Regions from separate parts of the Oceanobacillus sp. FSL W7-1309 genome, predicted to be linked through region 2. Evidence: a T-box and tRNA genes for the amino acid it is inferred to sense, from the RefSeq annotation. Region 2 holds a T-box; the other holds one or more tRNA genes.

Region 1 (9,090 bases), on a different contig from region 2:
ATAACCGCGTTTGTTATCGGGCTTGATATTGGCGAATACGCTTTACCAATTCTTGCAATTGGTGCATTAATTTTATTCTTCTTTAAAAATCAAAAGGTTACCGCAGTTGGACAAACTATTTTTGGTTTCGGAGCATTATTTTTCGGTTTAGAATTAATGAGTAGTGGAATGTCTCCATTGCGTTCTCTTGAGGCATTTCATGAATTAACAGTAAGTATGGCTGCAAGCCCAGTATTAGGAGTAGTTGTTGGTACAGTATTTACATTAATTGTACAGAGTTCAAGCGCAACGATTGGTATCCTTCAGGGACTATTCTCAGAAGGTGCGATAGCATTAGAAGCAGCTATTCCAGTATTATTCGGAGATAATATTGGTACAACAATAACAGCAGTCTTGGCCGCAATAGGTACAAGTATTACAGCTAAAAGAGCTGCATTAACACATGTTATTTTTAATCTTGTAGGAACAATCATTTTCCTTATATTCCTAGGATTATTTACAAGTTATGTCGGCTATTTACAGGCGAGCTTAAATTTAAATCCTGAAATGACTATCGCCTTTGCGCACGGTAGTTTTAATATTATTAATACGTTGATTCAAGTTTGGTTTATAGGTGCCTTAGCATGGATTGTAACAAAAATTATTCCAGGTGAGGATACAATTATCGAATATAATCCAAAACACCTAGATCCTATTTTTATTCAACAGTCATCAACACTAGCATTGGATCAAGCAAAAGCAGAAATTATTCGGATGGGTGAATATGCACATCAAGGCTTAGAGGAAACGAATCTGTACGTTACCACACAAAACCAAAAACATTCGGAAATGGCGATGCAGGTTGAAGGCGCACTAAATAACTTAGACCGTAAAATAACGGATTATCTCGTTAATATTGCAGCTGGATCATTATCTGATGCGGAAAGTGTAAAGCACACTTCATTAATGAATTCAGTTCGTGATATTGAAAGAATTGGCGATCATTATGAGAATATTATTGAGTTAATTGATTATAAAATATCGAATAAAGTTAACTTAACAGAGCAAGCACTGGAAGATTTAAATACGATGTTTGACTTAACACTCTTAACGGTTAAGCAAGCAGTAGAATCACTTGATAAAATGGATCGTGAAGCGGCATTAGAAGTTATCCAAAAAGAAGATAAAATCGACAAAATGGAGCGCCAATTCCGCAAAAAGCATATCATTCGTATGAATGAAGGATTATGCAGTGGGTCAGCTGGTATCGTTTTTGTAGATATTATCAGTAACTTGGAACGAATTGGTGATCATGCAGTTAATATTGCCGAAGAAGTTTTAGGTGAGTAAATAAAAGGGGGGAGACCTCCTTTTTTTATTATATAAAATTAAAATTTTCTACAAAAAACAACAATTTATCCATTTATGTGTTGAAATAAATTTTAGAACGTGATACTATAAATCTCGCAGTCGCAGAAAAGACAAGTACATAATAATTTTGCGTTTGATTATAAAGTTTTGTGTTGTGCAAAAAAGTATTGACAGCAAATCTAAAACATGGTAAATTATATTTTGTCGCTAATAACCTATAAGAAGTAATAATTACTAAAAAGTTAAAATTACAAATAGAAATAAAAATTTCAGACATGTTTTCTAACTATTCCACAGTAGCTCAGTGGTAGAGCTATCGGCTGTTAACCGATCGGTCGTAGGTTCGAATCCTACCTGTGGAGCCAAGTGGCGGCGTAGCTCAGCTGGCGAGAGCGTACGGTTCATACCCGTGAGGTCGTGGGTTCGATCCCCTCCGCCGCTACCATACATAAATAATTACATAATGGCGGTCGTGGCGAAGTGGTTAACGCACCGGATTGTGGCTCCGGCATACGTGGGTTCAATCCCCACCGGTCGCCCCATTATTTAACAAAATTCCAGGACCCTTAGCTCAGTTGGTTAGAGCTATCGGCTCATAACCGATCGGTCGCAGGTTCGAGTCCTGCAGGGTCCACCAAAAAAATACGGAGGTATACCCAAGTCCGGCTGAAGGGATCGGTCTTGAAAACCGACAGGCGGGTCAAACCGCGCGGGGGTTCGAATCCCTCTACCTCCTCCATTTAGTATTTTATAAGCAGACTAGATTTTATAATTACATAACGGCTCGGTAGCTCAGTCGGTAGAGCAACGGACTGAAAATCCGTGTGTCGGCGGTTCGATTCCGTCCCGAGCCACTTTCCAAACAAGCATATTGCTTGTTTTTTCTTTTGCATAAATTAAATAATTTAATCTACCAAAAAATGATAAGATTCTTGTATTTTATAAGGCAAAAAATTTGCATGAATAGCAAAGCTCTGATAACCTTTTAATTAAAGGTTCGACAAACCTTAATAACTTGGATTCATTTAAGGAGGAAAAAATTATGGCAAAATTTGAACTACCTGAGTTACCTTATGCATACGATGCATTGGAACCAACTATCGACAAAGAGACAATGAATATTCATCATACGAAGCACCACAACACGTATGTTACCAAATTAAATGAAGCACTAGAAGGACAAACAGATCTTCAAGGAAAATCAGTTGAAGCACTTATCAGTGATTTAAATGCAGTTCCTGAGAACATTCGTACTGCAGTACGTAATAATGGTGGAGGACATGCTAACCATAGCTTCTTCTGGAAGCTTCTTTCATCAAATGGCGGGGGCGAGCCAACTGGCGAGCTTGCAGATAAAATCAACGCTAAATTTGGTGGGCTAGATGCATTTAAAGAACAATTTGCAGCAGCTGCAGCAGGACGTTTTGGTTCAGGCTGGGCATGGCTCGTATTAAATAATGGTGAATTAGAAATCACAAGCACTCCAAACCAAGATTCTCCATTAATGGAAGGAAAAACACCATTATTGGGCTTAGACGTTTGGGAGCATGCGTACTATCTAAACTACCAAAACAGACGTCCAGATTACATTTCAGCATTCTGGAATGTTGTTAACTGGGATGAAGTAGCAAAAAACTATAACGAAGCAAAATAAATGAAGAAAAACACGCGGTTAATTCCGCGTGTTTTTTTGGTATATCTGTTACTCCTTCGTTCACACTAAGAGAGACGCAAAAGGAGTAATCGACTATGCAAAAGGTGATCCTGTTTTTTCAAAATAAAATGGAAAGTAATCGTGACTTATTGATTTTACTGCTCATTGGTGGACTCTATTCACTTGGGATTTTTCTATCCAATACGTTTGTAAATATATACTTATGGAAACAATCAGGGGACTACATTACTATTGCTAATTATAATTTAGCAATTTGTCTATTTCAGCCAATTACTTTTATACTTGCAGGAAAGCTCGCCAAAAAGGTAGATCGGATTATTGTATTGAGATTGGGCGTTATTTTTCTATGCGTGTTTTTCTTAAGTGTTCTTCTTATTGGTGATCAAGCTTCAAAATATAACTTCTTACTCGGTAGCTTATTGGGAATTGGTTATGGTTTTTATTGGCTAGCTTATAATGTATTAACATTCGAAATAACAGAGCCTGATACGAGAGATTTTTTCAATGGTTTTCTTGGAATTTTGCAGTCTTTAGGTGGAATGACAGGCCCACTTTTAGCTGGGGCAATTATCGCTAAAATGACCAATAATATTGGTTATACGGTTATATTTGGGATTTCCTTCGCTTTATTTGCGTGTGCCGTTGGAATTAGTTTTCTATTGAAACGCCGAGGTGCAGAAGGAGTTTTTCGCTTTAAGCGAATTTTAGGGGAAAGGCATCGTAATAAAAATTGGAACAGAATTCTTCATGCACATTTTTTTCAGGGGTTAAGAGAAGGAATTTTTGCTTTTGTTATTTCAATCTGGGTTTTCTTAGTAACAAAAAGTGAATTCGCGCTTGGAACATTTAACATGTTTCTATCGGGTCTATCTGCAGTTTTTTATTTAATTGCTACGAAATTTATTAAACCTTCCATGCGCAAAAAGGCGATACTCGTTGGAGCAATACTTCTTTACTTTTCCCTCTTTATTATCATTATCGAGATAAACTATCTCTTACTCATGATTTATGCAATTGTAATTGGAATAGCGTACCCGGTAATAAATGTACCGTATGTATCACTTACCTTTGATGTAATCGGTAAGGCTTGGAAAGCTGGAGAAATGCGTGTAGAATATATGGTTGTTCGTGAATTGTTTCTAAATAGTGGACGAGTTCTATCAATAATCGTTTTTCTTGCAGGCGTATATTTCTTTCGGGCGGAGGAGGTTATTCCCGTTTTACTTGCGATTTTCGGTGCAGGTCATTTTATGATTTACTTTGCAGTACGTAAGATTTATTTAGGTAGCCCAAAAAAGAAAGAGATTTTATTAAAAGAGCAAATTACAGACGAAAAAAATCGTTAAATATGGTAAAATTAGTGATAAGGTTGTTGATCAGATAAGATAGCATAAAAATTTCTTATCTGATCAACCAGGACATTTACCTAAAGGCTTAAAATCGCCAAATTTACTGATGAAAAAATTATTATTTTCACTGGGGGAAAATAAATGAGTAAGAAGAAAAAAAAGAAGAGAGCACAGCTGCCCTTTCGGATTAATATGTTGTTTTTTGTTGTGTTTTTATTGTTTTCCGTATTGATTCTGCAACTAGGAGTTGTTCAGATTTTAAATGGGGAGGACTTCCAGCAGGAAATCGAACGGACGAACTTGGATACAACTAAAATCCCTGTACCCAGGGGTAAAATATATGATCGAAATGGTGATGTTATCGTTGATAATGAAGCATTATATTCGATAACGTACACACCGCCAAAAGGAGTACAAGCAGAAGATCGTCTAGAGCTCGCAGAGACGTTAGCGGAATACATTAAGATGGATGATGAAAAGACGCTTAAAGGGATTACCGAAAGAAATCGTAAAGAATACTGGTATTTGTTAAATAAAGAGGAGGCAGATGAACGACTTTCAGCTGAAGAAAAAGAAGACATGTCTAATGCAGAAGTATATCAAGCTACACTCGAACGAATAACCGAGGATGAAATCCAGGATTTTTCAAAACAAGAGCTAGAAGTAATAGCAATTAAGAAGGAATTGGATAAGGCTTATTCTTTAACACCTCAGATTGTAAAAAATGAAAATGTAACTGCAGAGGAATATGCAAGAATTGCAGAGAATTTAGATAAACTACCAGGTATAAATGCTACAACAGACTGGAACCGAAAATATCCATATGGTTCTTCATTAACGAGTCTGCTTGGTAGCATAACGACACAAGAGCAAGGAATACCAGCTGAAGAAGAAGCAAATTATTTAAGTAAAGGCTACAGCAGAAATGATCGAGTTGGTAGAAGTGGTTTAGAACAACAATATGAGGATCTATTACGCGGCAGGAAGGAACAAATTCAATACACGACGACAAAAAACGGAACGCTTATTGGCTCGGAAACAATTGTTGAAGGTGAACGCGGAAAAGACCTTGTTCTAACCATTGATATGGAGTTCCAAGAAGAAGTGGACAAAATCGTCCAAAAAGAATTGCAGACAGCGATCACAAAGTATCCACATACGAATCGTTATTTGGAGGATGCTCTTGCAGTAGTGATAGATCCTCAGACAGGCGATCTTCTAGCTGTTTCAGGAATTCACTATGATCGGAAAAATGGTGAATACGAAGATGCTGCATTTAAAACCTTGTCAGATGCACATGAACCAGGGTCGGTTGTTAAGGGAGCAACTGTGTTGGCTGGTTTACAATCCGGAGTAATTACACCAGGGCAGAGCTTTTATGATAGTCCGATTAAGATTGCGGCGACACCAGCTCTGAGATCGTGGTCAACCGGATTAGGAACGGTTAATGATATAACGGCATTACAGAAGTCCTCAAACGTGTATATGGGGTATATTGCATTAAAAATGATGGGAGAAAACCGTTACCCGTATCCGGAAAATGCTCCACCTTCACTTAATGATAACTGGCGACAGGGCTTTCAGGAAATGCGTAACTACTATAGACAATTTGGATTAGGCTCAAGCACAGGCATTGATTTTCCACATGAATCGACCGGTTTAGAAGGGAATATTGTTACGCCGGGTCAGTTGATGTATAATGCGATAGGCCAGTTCGATACTTATACAACCATGCAATTAGCACAATATACAGCAACGATTGCAAACGATGGCTATCGTGTACGGCCACATTTTCTGAAAGAGGTTCATGATCCAATCGCTTCCCAGGATGAATTAGGCCCATTATACAGTTCGGTGAATACAGAAGTGCTAAATCGAATTCAAATGAGTGATGATAATATTCAACGTGTTCAAGATGGCTTCCGTCAGGTATTTCAGACACCTAACGGAACAGCGTATAGTAATTTTGGTAATTCCCCATACAATCCAGCAGGGAAAACTGGTACTGCTGAAACGGCTGTATATAGAGATGGACAAAAACTTGCTGACACACGAAACTTGGCATTAATTGGTTATGCACCGTTCGACGAGCCTGAAATCGCATTTGCAATTCTTACACCATTTACTGGAACAGAGAATAATCACAATATACCACAACAAATTGGTAAACAAATACTGGAAACTTACTTTGACCTAAAAGAAGAACGAGATAGAGCTAGTGATGAGGATTCTGAACAAGAAGAGACAGAAGAAGAGGAACAAGAATAAATATTTGCCTAAAATTTCATAACGTGAGATTTTAGGCTTTTTTATAATATAAATTACAAAAGGTTAACATTATCTTAATACTATTGCTATATAATAAGACTACGACATTCCACTATTCGTGCAGAATGCAATATAAAAAATGGGGGATATGGATGACAACTCGTGAACAGTTTCAAAGTGAACTTAACGCATTGAATGAAGACATTATTAAACTGGCCAACGCAGCAGGCCAAGCTTTAGATGATGCGGTTGATGCGTTATACAGTCAGGATATAGAGCTTGCGAGGCAGGTAATTGCCAATGACAAAAAAATCGATCGCAAAGAACTTGAAATGAACGATAAAACGATTTTATTGATTGCAAAGCAACAACCAGTAGCGACCGATTTAAGAAGGGTAATTACAGCGTTAAAAATTTTAACGGATATTGAACGAATGGCTGATAATGCTAAAAACATTGCAACTGCCACGATTCATTTAGGAGAAAATGCATCGATCATTCCGAATGATATAAGAAAAATGTATAACATGACAAAAGATATGATGTACACTGCTATACAAGCTTACAAATATGAAGATATTACAGTTGCAAGAAAGTTAGCGGTGATGGACGATGAGGTTGATCACTTGTATAAAACAATTGTTAGTGAATTATTAGGAGAAACGGCAGTAAATCCTGATAGAATTCAATACGTTATGCAAGTTGCATTCTGTGCAAGGTATTTAGAGCGATTTGCTGATCATATAACGAATATTGGAGAAAATATTCTTTATTTGGTTAAAGGCGAAAACTATAACTTAAATTAAAAAATGCTGGCAACGGGAATCACTTCCTGCTGCCAGCATTTTTATTTATCGTGCAATTCGTTCTGCAATTTCGTAAAAACTCATATCATTCGATACTTCAAATGTTCCAATCTGGACGTGAAGACTATACTCATGCTCGTCCAAATAACTGTTAAATTCTGAAGCATTGTCAATAATATTTTGTTCAGCTAGAAGTGCACTAATATCAGAGGAAGCCATTCCTGGGCTAATTGTTAACGTGTACTGAACAACGTTATTTTCAGGTTCTTTCTCTACATTTTCTTTATTATCTTCTTCTTTGATTTTATCATCTGAATCTTCGTTTGAGTCATCAGATTCATCAGACGTTTCTTTCTTTGATTTATCTTGTGATTCTTGTTTTGATTCAGCTTTTGTTTCTTTCGAGGACTTATCCTTCGTGTCATTTTTAGGTGAATCCGATTTTTCTGTTTCTGCATTTTCTGCTTCTTGTTTTTTTTGAACGCTATATGAAATATATTCTTGTTGATCAAGGACGGCATATCCTTCACTTTCCACGTGTTCAATCATTTCCTCAACATCGATTTCCTCCACACTTTTTACAGTGTCTTCGACAAAATAAAAAATGATGAAAAGGATAACAGCGCTCGTCAATAATCCAACTGAAAAAGCACGTACAGTATGTTTCATAATTTTCTCCTTCTATACTTGTTAATTTGATACACTGTTTTTTTCATCATTTGAATGTACATCCTGGGTTAAATCTGCAGGCATAAGCTCTTCTTCTAAGATCTTTATTTGTTTCTTCATTTGATATGTATCCTGCATCGACGTAATCGAAAGTTGTTCAAGCTGTGTTTCCAGCTCTTCGAATTTGTCACGCATGAAGTAGGATAAAACAAATAGAACAACTGCAACAATTATAATGGAAATTATTGCAACTAACATGGCATTCCCTCCTTTTGCATACATTAATAGTTATATCATAGTTTATCACATGAGAAAACCATAATTTTTTTAGTTACATTCTTGCTAAGTTTAAAAAACTCTGCTATTATAATTAAAGTCTGTACGTAATAATATGTATGATAAAAAAGCAAGTTGTTAAAGTTTGGAGGGAAGATCATGCGCGTAAACATTACTTTAGCTTGTACTGAAACAGGAGATCGTAACTATATTTCTACAAAGAACAAACGTACGAACCCTGAACGTATTGAGCTTATGAAATATTCACCACGTCTTAAAAAACACACTTTGCACCGTGAAACAAAATAAATGAAATTAAATGAAAAAACTCTTATCATATATATGATAAGAGTTTTTTATATGAGAAGGAGGGAAATCTTTGGACAAAACTAAGTTAAGAAAGGAAGCAATCGATCGTTTAAAAAAAATAGCAATGCATGAAAAAAAACAAATTGAAGACCAATTAAAGGAAAGATTGCTTTCATCAGAACTATGGAAAAATGCAAATACAATCGGGATGACAATAGCTCAGGATTTTGAATGGGCAACCGGTTCAATTATCGAAGCTGGCTGGAAACAAAACAAAAGAATAGTTGTACCAAAATGTATTCCCGTTGATAAACAGCTGCATTTTTATGCAATTAATACCTTTAATCAGCTTGAATCCGTATACTTCGATTTGCTTGAACCAATTCCA
Region 2 (9,090 bases):
ATTACTTCTTTTCCACCCATATACGGTCGTAATACCTCTGGGATAACAACAGATCCATCTGCTTGCTGGTAGTTTTCCAAAATAGCTGCTACCGTACGTCCGATTGCAAGTCCAGAACCATTTAACGTATGCACATATTCTGGTTTCCCGTTCGCCTCCCTGCGGAAACGTATACCAGCCCGACGTGCTTGGAAGTCTTCGAAGTTAGAGCAAGAAGAAATCTCACGGTATGTTTCCTGGCTTGGAATCCATACTTCAATATCATATTTTTTAGCTGCGGTAAACCCTAGATCAGCTGTACACATGCTCATTACGCGATATGGTAAGTTTAATAGCTGCAATACTTTTTCTGCATTACCTGTTAATGTTTCCAATGCTTCATAGGAATCTTCCGGCTTCACAAAATTAACAAGCTCAACTTTGTTAAATTGATGCTGACGAATTAATCCACGTGTGTCTCGCCCAGCAGATCCTGCTTCAGAACGGAAATTCGTGCTAAATGCAACATATTTTTTCGGTAGATTATCTGCTGATAAAATCTCATCACGATGGTAATTTGTTACGGGCACTTCTGCAGTAGGAATCATGAAATAATCCCAATCCTCCAGTTTAAATGCATCCTCTTCAAATTTTGGAAGCTGACCAGTCCCTGTCATGCTAGCGCGATTTACAATTTGTGGAGGTAGCATCTCTATATAACCATGCTCATCTGCATGGAGATCCATCATGAAGTTTAATAATGCACGTTCTAATCTCGCACCAAGGCCTTTATAGAAAACAAAACGGCTCCCTGTTACTTTAGCTGCGCGTTCAAAATCGATAATATCAAGATTCGTTGCAATGTCCCAATGAGCCTGCACTTCAAAGTCAAATGCCGGAACAGTACCCCAATCGCGAACTTCCACATTATCGTCTTCATCTTCTCCAACTGGAACAGATTCATGCGGGATATTCGGAATGGATAGCATAATATGCTGTAGCTCTTCCTCGATACCCTTCAAGTCTTTATCGAGTAAAGCAATTTGATCACCTAGCTCACGCATTTCTTTAATCGCAGGATCTGCATCCTTCTTTTCTCTTTTCAAAGCAGATATTTCTTTCGTTGCTTCATTGCGCTTTGCCTTTAAAGCCTCTGTTTCTGCAATTAATCCGCGACGTTTTTCGTCTAAAGAACCGAACTTATCTAAATCAGATAAATCCTCTCCACGATGGGCAAGCCTTTTTTGTACCTCTTCAAAGTTATTTCTTAAATACTTCATGTCTAACATAATGATTCCTCCTTTAAGCATTATATAAATTGTTAAATCCTTTAAAAATCAAAAAACTCCCGTCCCTAAATATAGGGACGAGAGTAAGTTTCCCGCGTTGCCACCCTTGTTGAAGATACTATCTTCCGGCTCATCGTTCATAACGGCTCTTCACCGGGTTTACTTACTTTGGATTCTAAATCCTTTCCGTAAACCTGTTCAAGGATGGATTCACAGCAATCTAACACCGATTCTCACCAGCCATCGGCTCTCTTAAGAAAGACATGCTATTACTACTTCCTATCAATACATTTTAATTGATTGTCATTATAATTATTGCTATCATATGCAATTTTAATTCAAAATGCAAGTTTTTCTGGAAAAATTGATTTTGTTGTTAACTAAAAAAGTCCTTTAATCCAATCAACGGCAGCTGTAAATATATTTGCAAAGAAATCACCGATAGATCCGAGTGTAAGCATGAACCAGTTTGATTTTTCTACTGCTTCATCTGTTACAAGGTCAATTTGGCTAGTTGAATCATCAAAAATATAACCATAATCAACATCACCATCATAAACAAGCTCTGCTGTTCCGACTACTTCGCCTTTTTCAATTGGTGCTACTAATTCACCGTCTTCATTTAATTTATCCTCATCAATATGATATTCAATACTGTACAATTCTGCTTCATCTGCTTGAATTGGAATACGTACTGCTTCACTTAATGAAACGTTAACTTCATCTTGTTTTCCTTTTGCTACAGGAACTGTGCCTTGATCCTCAGACTGGTAACCAGCAGGGAAAAGCTCCTCAGATTGGAATTTCGAATAGCCATGATCCAGTAATTGAGCTGTTTCTACGAAGCGCTCTGTATCACTACTCGTTCTCATAACAACCGTAATTAATCGATTACCGTCTCGAATTGCAGTACCTGTGAAGCTGTGGCCTGCCAAATTTGTAAAGCCTGTTTTTAAGCCATCTACACCTTTATAGAAAAACTGTCCTAAATTTTCACCTTCATGTGGAAGCATATAATTCCAGTTGCGGATGGTTTGTCCATCAAATTCAGTCACTGGAATTTTAGCAACATCGAGTGCACCTGGATAATCATTCACAAGGTGATAACCAAGCTGTGCAGCAGATCGTGCTGACAATAGGTTCGTCCCATTTGGGTCTGTTCCTTCTGGGTGATTACCATCTAGGTCTTCATTGTCCAATCCTGTTGAATTTACAAATTCAGCTTCAGATAGCCCTAACTCTTCCGCTTTTTGATTCATTAACTTAACAAATTCGCCCTCTGAACCAGAAATTAATTCCGCTAAAGCAATCGTTGTGGCATTATCTGAATTAATCGCCATTGCTTCATATAATTCTTCAACTGTATAATCCTGTTGTTGTTTCAATCCAACACCCGAAAACACCGTATTGGCAGAAATACTGTAAGCATAATCACTAATCTGCGTAGTTGTATCCCACGAGATTTGACCATTTTCGACAGCTTCCCATACGAGATATTCCGTCATCATTTTCGTCATACTTGCCGGTGGAAGCGCAACATCAGGGTTTTTTGCGTATAAAACCTTTCCTGTTTCTGCATCGACTAGAATTGCCGATTCAGCACCTATATCCAATGACTCTGCAGCGTTTGCAGTAAGTGGCTCTGTTATAAACAATTGTATTAGTACAAGCATCGCAAGTACTAATGGAAAAATCTTCTTCATGCTGTGTTTCAACTTTCTGTACCTCCAACCTGCGGTATAACCTTTTTAATTTTGCCATTCTCTCTTTTGAATAAGCTATCTGTTATTTTACCACATAAAAATATAAAAAAATAGATGCTAGAGATACCAAGCATCTATTTTTTATTCATTGCTATTATAAAAGGCAGTTCAAATTATAGAGCCTTAATTGACTGAATAATTTGGTGCTTCTTTTGTAATTTGTACATCATGCGGATGGCTCTCACGTAATCCAGCACCTGTTATACGTATAAACTGTGCATCATTGCGCAATGCATCAATTGTTCCTGTTCCACAATATCCCATACCAGATCGTAATCCGCCTATTAACTGGTGGAACGTATCTGCAAGTGCACCTTTATAAGCAACTCTTCCTTCAATACCTTCTGGAACAAGCTTTTTATTGTCTGAATCACTCTGGAAATAACGATCCTTCGAGCCTGCTTTCATTGCGCCAACAGAACCCATTCCGCGGTATACTTTATATTTTCTGCCTTGATAGATTTCTGTTTCTCCAGGGCTTTCCGTTGTCCCTGCAAACATACTGCCAATCATGACTGCATGTGCTCCAGCAGCCAATGCTTTCACAATATCTCCAGAATATTTAATTCCACCATCGGCAATGACTGGAACACCGTATTCTGCGGCTGCTACAGCACAATCATGTACTGCTGTAATCTGTGGTACTCCGACACCAGCTACAACTCGAGTTGTACAAATTGATCCAGGTCCAATTCCAACTTTTACAACAGATGCACCTGCTTCAATCAACGCTTTTGTTCCTTCAGCAGTAGCAACGTTACCTGCAATAATGTCTAAATCAGGAAATGCCGCTCTTACTGCTTGTAGTTGATCGAGCACGCCTTTTGAATGTCCATGAGCAGTATCAATCACAATCGCATCGACACCTGCTTCGACAAGCTTTTCAATTCGAAGCATCGCATCTCCCGTTACACCAACTGCAGCTGCTACAAGTAAGCGACCTTGCTCATCTTTAGCTGAATTCGGGAACTCAATAACCTTCTCAATATCTTTAATTGTGATTAAACCTTTTAAAATGTTGTTTTCATCCACAAGTGGGAGCTTTTCAATTTTATATTTTTGGAGAAGTTTTTCAGCTTCCTCTAATGTTGTCCCAACTGAAGCTGTAACAAGGTTTTCACTTGTCATCACTTCCGAAATAGCAATAGAATAATCCTGAATGAAGCGCAAATCACGATTTGTTAAAATGCCTACAAGCTTCTGTTCTTCAATATTGTTCACAATTGGTACACCAGAAATGCGGTATTTGCCCATTAAGTGCTCTGCATCATATACTTGATGGTCAGGTGTAAGGAAGAATGGGTTCGTAATAACTCCACTTTCAGAACGTTTAACACGGTCTACCTGCTCAGCTTGTTCCTCCATCGACATATTTTTATGAATGACACCGAATCCTCCTTGGCGTGCCATTGCAATTGCCATTTCTGCTTCTGTAACAGTATCCATACCAGCACTAATAAATGGAGATTTTAACTTCAAATTGGATGTAAGCTGTGTACTAAGATTAACGGTATTAGGCAAAACCTCTGATTTTCCTGGTATTAATAATACATCATCAAATGTTAAACCTTCTTTTGCAAACTTATCTTCTCTCATTTTTAATTCCTCCTTATGAAGTTTATGTATGGTGTATCTATCTATCGTTCAAACTATATAGAGGATGTCCCAAAAGTCCGGTAAAAATGACACATCGAGAGTGATAGAACTTCGACGCCCAGGGCGTTCTAATGTCGGTGTTGCGACAAGGTTTTTCGGCGGGGCGAGTAATCGCAGGCCCAGGACGTTGCAACTTTAGCCGACCTCGGTCCTTTTTATCCTCCTTCTGAGCACACATTTATATATACGAATATCTATTTTTATATACATTACTCTAATACGCTTGGTTTTTCAACAAAGTTCGATTAGAAACAAAAAATAAATAGATTCAAAATTTTATAATAGTTAAGAGGTCATAATTATGATAACAGTCGATGAATTTTATACGTATTTAAACGCACAACAACATGCCCAAAGCTTTTTATATCAATGCTATTTAGGAATGGAGGATGCAGAAGCAAAAAGCTATCAAAATTACAGCACTTTCATGTATTTGCTCGATCATAGCCAGCGTTTTTATGAAAATGGTAAAAAATCCGATGAACTTGTTCAGCCTGTTTTATATTTTTACGGTATGGTGCATTTATTAAAAGCATATCTTCTAACGAAACGTCCGGACTACCCAGAATCAACCTCGCTGCTCGCTCATGGCGTAACTGCAAGGAAACGAAAGAAAAAGTTCTATACATTTACAGATGATGAAGTAAAAGTACAACAGCATGGCATGTTCCCTTATTTCTCGGAGCATTTGTACGCCACTAAAAGAATCCCTTTTGAAAAAATTCGCATGGAAACGCTTTTTAGCTTACTACCTGAAATGAGTAATTTTTTCGCTTTACAGAAGCAGGAGAAACTAACTGTCATTGGCTCAGCAAACTCGGTTCATCTACAATTCCCAACCAAATTATTTGATAACTATCATTTAACAGAAAAGGCATTTATAGCACGCATACAAAACTATCTTCCAGCTATTAAGGAGATTAAATCTGGAAAATTAATGCTTGATATAGAACTTGAAGATTACGTTGATTTTTCGAATGGTCCTTTTTTCAAGCATATGGATAATAATCAGCTTTATTTTCCAGCAAACCGGGATTCCTTTCTTCCTATTTCAGAAGTAATGATTCATTATTTGTTGCTTTTTAATCTTAGTATGCTCTGTCGCTACGAGTCAGAATGGTGGGGTGACTTATTTGTATCCAAGGCGGATATGGATTACCCTTTAATCCACCATTTTCTACAAGTTACTGCACAAAAAATCCCAAGGCAAATTGGTAGTGAGATGCTAGCAATGAAAACGACGTTTGACAGCCTAACATAGCCTACATATAAGAATAGGGAGCTATAGCTAGCTCCCTATTATTTCTTCAATATAAAGTTCGGGCATTTGATCCAATGAGATAATCGGTTCATCTGGTTCGATACGAATCATTGGCTTTGTCGGTTTTGTCGTTTCTATAAAAACAATTTCCCCATGTTTTCCATTCGAGAGGATTATCTTCTTTCCAATCAAAAAATGAACGAAATTGTCGATGAATACGTTTACTACCTGCGCATCGAATTTCATATATCTATCCTTTTCGATTGTTTTTATTGCATGAAATAAGCTTTGTGCCTTTGCATAGATACGATTACTTATTATCGCGAAATATGTATCACTTACTGCGATAATTTTAGCAAATACATGGATTTTTTCATTCGTAATACCAAGCGGATAACCACTTCCATCTAGACGTTCATGATGCTGGAGTACACCTAATTTTACCGCCGCTGTGATTATTGGTAAATGCTCAATCATTCGATACGAATACGTAGGGTGATTTTTAATAGCTTTCCATTCATCTTCTGTTAACGTTCCCTTTTTGTTCAGGATAGAATCATCCACTTTTACCAATCCACAATTACTAAGTAATCCTGCTATTCCACTTTGAAGCCATTCACCTTTCGAAAGCCCCATTTTCCTACCGATAAATGCTGAAAGAAGGGAAACTGCAACACTATGGAAATACATATAATCCTCCTGGGTACTATATGTATGAAGCCTATATATTTTTTCGGCCTCTATTGTTTCTGTACATTCCAATAGTGGTATGATCAATTTACGAACAACTGAGATATCAATTGGCATCCCATTTTGCCATTTTTGAAACTGTTGTTTATATGCAGCCACCACATTTAGATAACTCTCAGCAAATGGAAGACTTTTTTCGTTATCAATTGAATTTTGCTTCTTCATATGCTGTTTTTCCTTTGGCTGAACAGGTTTTCCTAAAAAGGAATCACCGTTAGACAAGGTAGATGATACATCTACCGACTCAACAAGGAATTTTTCAAGAATTGTAATATGTTCTTCTTTTAATATGGTGTTTTTTAGGATGATTGGACGATTTGTCTTGCCTCTTACTTCCTTAAGTAATACACATCCTGGAATTAGACTTGAAGGTTTTACTCGCATATCGGTTTCCCCCATTTTCTCAGATAGAAGGTAATACTTCATTCCATTAAGATTCTCTTCCTTCGCATAGACTGTTAGCAGCACAAGGTTAAAAGAATCAGTTTTTTTATTTCCCCAGCATAGAGGGGATTCCAGTTCGTATCATATGTATAAAGAAGATGACTCAGGATGTACACTACTTTCTGAGTCATCTATAGATAGATTCCAATTATTCTTCGTTCGTATCTGTCTCTGTGCTTTCTTTTTCTGAAGTTGTATCTTGTACAACTTCTTCTTCTGCTGTTTCCTCTTCTTCCCTATCTACCTTAGCAACCGTTGCTACTTCTTCTCCATCCTGTAATCGAATTAAATGGACACCTTTTGTACTTCGTCCAGTTGTTGAAATCTCTGCTACTGGAATTCGAATTAATACGCCTGCTATGGTAATCAACATGAGATCCTCTTCACCTGTCACATCTTTTACAGCTACAACATGACCAGTCTTCTCATCGAGTTTACATGTGAAAACACCTTTACCCCCGCGGTTAATTTGACGATATTCCGCTTCTGGTGTTTGTTTACCAAAACCTTTACTTGTGACATGGAGAATTTTTGAATCAGGCTCAATGATCTCCATGGATACGACTTCATCATCTTCTCGTAACGAAATACCTTTAACACCTGCTGCAGTTCGTCCCATTTCTCGAATTTGTGTCTCTTCGAATCGGATCAGATAACCATTTTTCGTTGCAATCATCATATCCTTATTGCCATCGGTTAATCGAACGGAGATTAGCTCGTCTTCTTCACGAAGTCCAACTGCAATTAAGCCACCTTTACGGATATTTGCAAATTTGGCCAGGGAAGTACGTTTAGCAATTCCATGTTTCGTTGTAAAGAATAGGAACGCATCCTCTTCATAGCTATTTACAGAGATAACTGCATTGACCCATTCCCCTTTTTCAACCTGAAGCAGATTGATGATTGGAATTCCTTTTGCTGTCCGATTGAACTCTGGAATCTCATACCCTTTTGCACGATATACCTTTCCTTTATTGGTAAAGAAAAGCACCGTATCATGTGTGGATGTCGATACAAGATGTTCTACAAAATCATCCTCATTCGTTCCCATTCCTTGAATTCCTCGACCACCGCGTCTTTGTGTTCGGTAGGTAGATGCAGGTAAACGCTTGATATACCCTTGATGTGTAAGGGTTATAACAATGTTTTCTACTGGAATTAAGTCTTCGTCCTCGAAGAATCCAGCTCCACCAGCTACAATATCCGTACGACGATCATCATTAAAACGTTCCTTAATTTCAGTAAGCTCTTCGCGAATTATTTCAAGTACTTTTTCTTCATCCGCTAAAATTGCTTTTAACTCATTAATCAGTTTTTGCAATTCACTGTATTCTTCTTCAATCTTCTCACGCTCTAAACCTGTTAAACGCTGCAGGCGCATATCAAGAATAGCTTGAGCTTGCTTTTCTGAAAGCTTGAAACGTTCCATTAAACCAACTCTTGCAATGTCTGCAGTTTTAGAGTTACGGATTAAGGAAATTACTTCGTCTAAATGGTCTAATGCGATGCGTAAACCTTCTAAAATATGTGCACGCGCTTCTGCTTTTCTTAATTCAAAAGCAGTACGACGTGTAATAATTACTTTTTGATGCTCTAAATAATGCTCTAGGCACTGTTTAATAGTTAATACTTTCGGCTGGCCATCTACTAATGCAAGCATATTAATTCCAAATGTTGTCTGTAGTGACGTATGTTTATACAAATTATTTAAAACAACATTGCCATTCGCATCACGGCGAAGCTCCATCACAATGCGCATACCATTTCGGTCAGACTCGTCACGTAAATCTGTAATTCCTTCAATCCGCTTATCCCGAACGAGTTCTGCAATTTTCTCAATCAGTCTTGCTTTATTAACCTGATAAGGTAATTCTGTTACAATAATTGTTTCTTTTCCATTTGAACTTTCTTCGATATTCACTTTCGCACGAATTGTAACCGAACCTTT

The links. A T-box is a leader RNA that pairs with one kind of tRNA and senses whether it is charged. The one in region 2 lies ahead of serS (serine--tRNA ligase), so its partner is inferred to be a tRNA-Ser.
Region 1: it encodes a tRNA-Ser, which carries the amino acid that the T-box ahead of serS (serine--tRNA ligase) is inferred to sense. The anticodon was not compared.

The regions. Positions count from the first base shown of each region.
Region 1 covers NZ_JBBOBX010000002.1:803,717-812,806, reverse strand. Annotated here, with positions in the region: gene NST46_RS16765 (Na/Pi cotransporter family protein) at 1-1,329, shown strand, start outside; tRNA gene NST46_RS16760 (tRNA-Asn) at 1,641-1,715, shown strand; tRNA gene NST46_RS16755 (tRNA-Met) at 1,719-1,795, shown strand; tRNA gene NST46_RS16750 (tRNA-His) at 1,817-1,892, shown strand; tRNA gene NST46_RS16745 (tRNA-Ile) at 1,911-1,987, shown strand; tRNA gene NST46_RS16740 (tRNA-Ser) at 1,997-2,089, shown strand; tRNA gene NST46_RS16735 (tRNA-Phe) at 2,132-2,204, shown strand; gene sodA (superoxide dismutase SodA) at 2,393-3,004, shown strand; gene NST46_RS16725 (MFS transporter) at 3,100-4,371, shown strand; gene NST46_RS16720 (peptidoglycan D,D-transpeptidase FtsI family protein) at 4,516-6,642, shown strand; gene phoU (phosphate signaling complex protein PhoU) at 6,795-7,448, shown strand; gene NST46_RS16710 (hypothetical protein) at 7,494-8,117, opposite strand; gene NST46_RS16705 (hypothetical protein) at 8,139-8,375, opposite strand; gene rpmG (50S ribosomal protein L33) at 8,553-8,702, shown strand; gene NST46_RS16695 (5-formyltetrahydrofolate cyclo-ligase) at 8,773-9,090, shown strand, end outside.
Region 2 covers NZ_JBBOBX010000001.1:1,486,117-1,495,206, reverse strand. Annotated here, with positions in the region: gene serS (serine--tRNA ligase) at 1-1,268, opposite strand, end outside; T-box leader at 1,339-1,563, opposite strand; gene NST46_RS06805 (serine hydrolase) at 1,649-2,983, opposite strand; gene guaB (IMP dehydrogenase) at 3,155-4,627, opposite strand; gene NST46_RS06795 (YaaC family protein) at 4,989-5,948, shown strand; gene NST46_RS06790 (HD-GYP domain-containing protein) at 5,976-7,082, opposite strand; gene gyrA (DNA gyrase subunit A) at 7,291-9,090, opposite strand, start outside.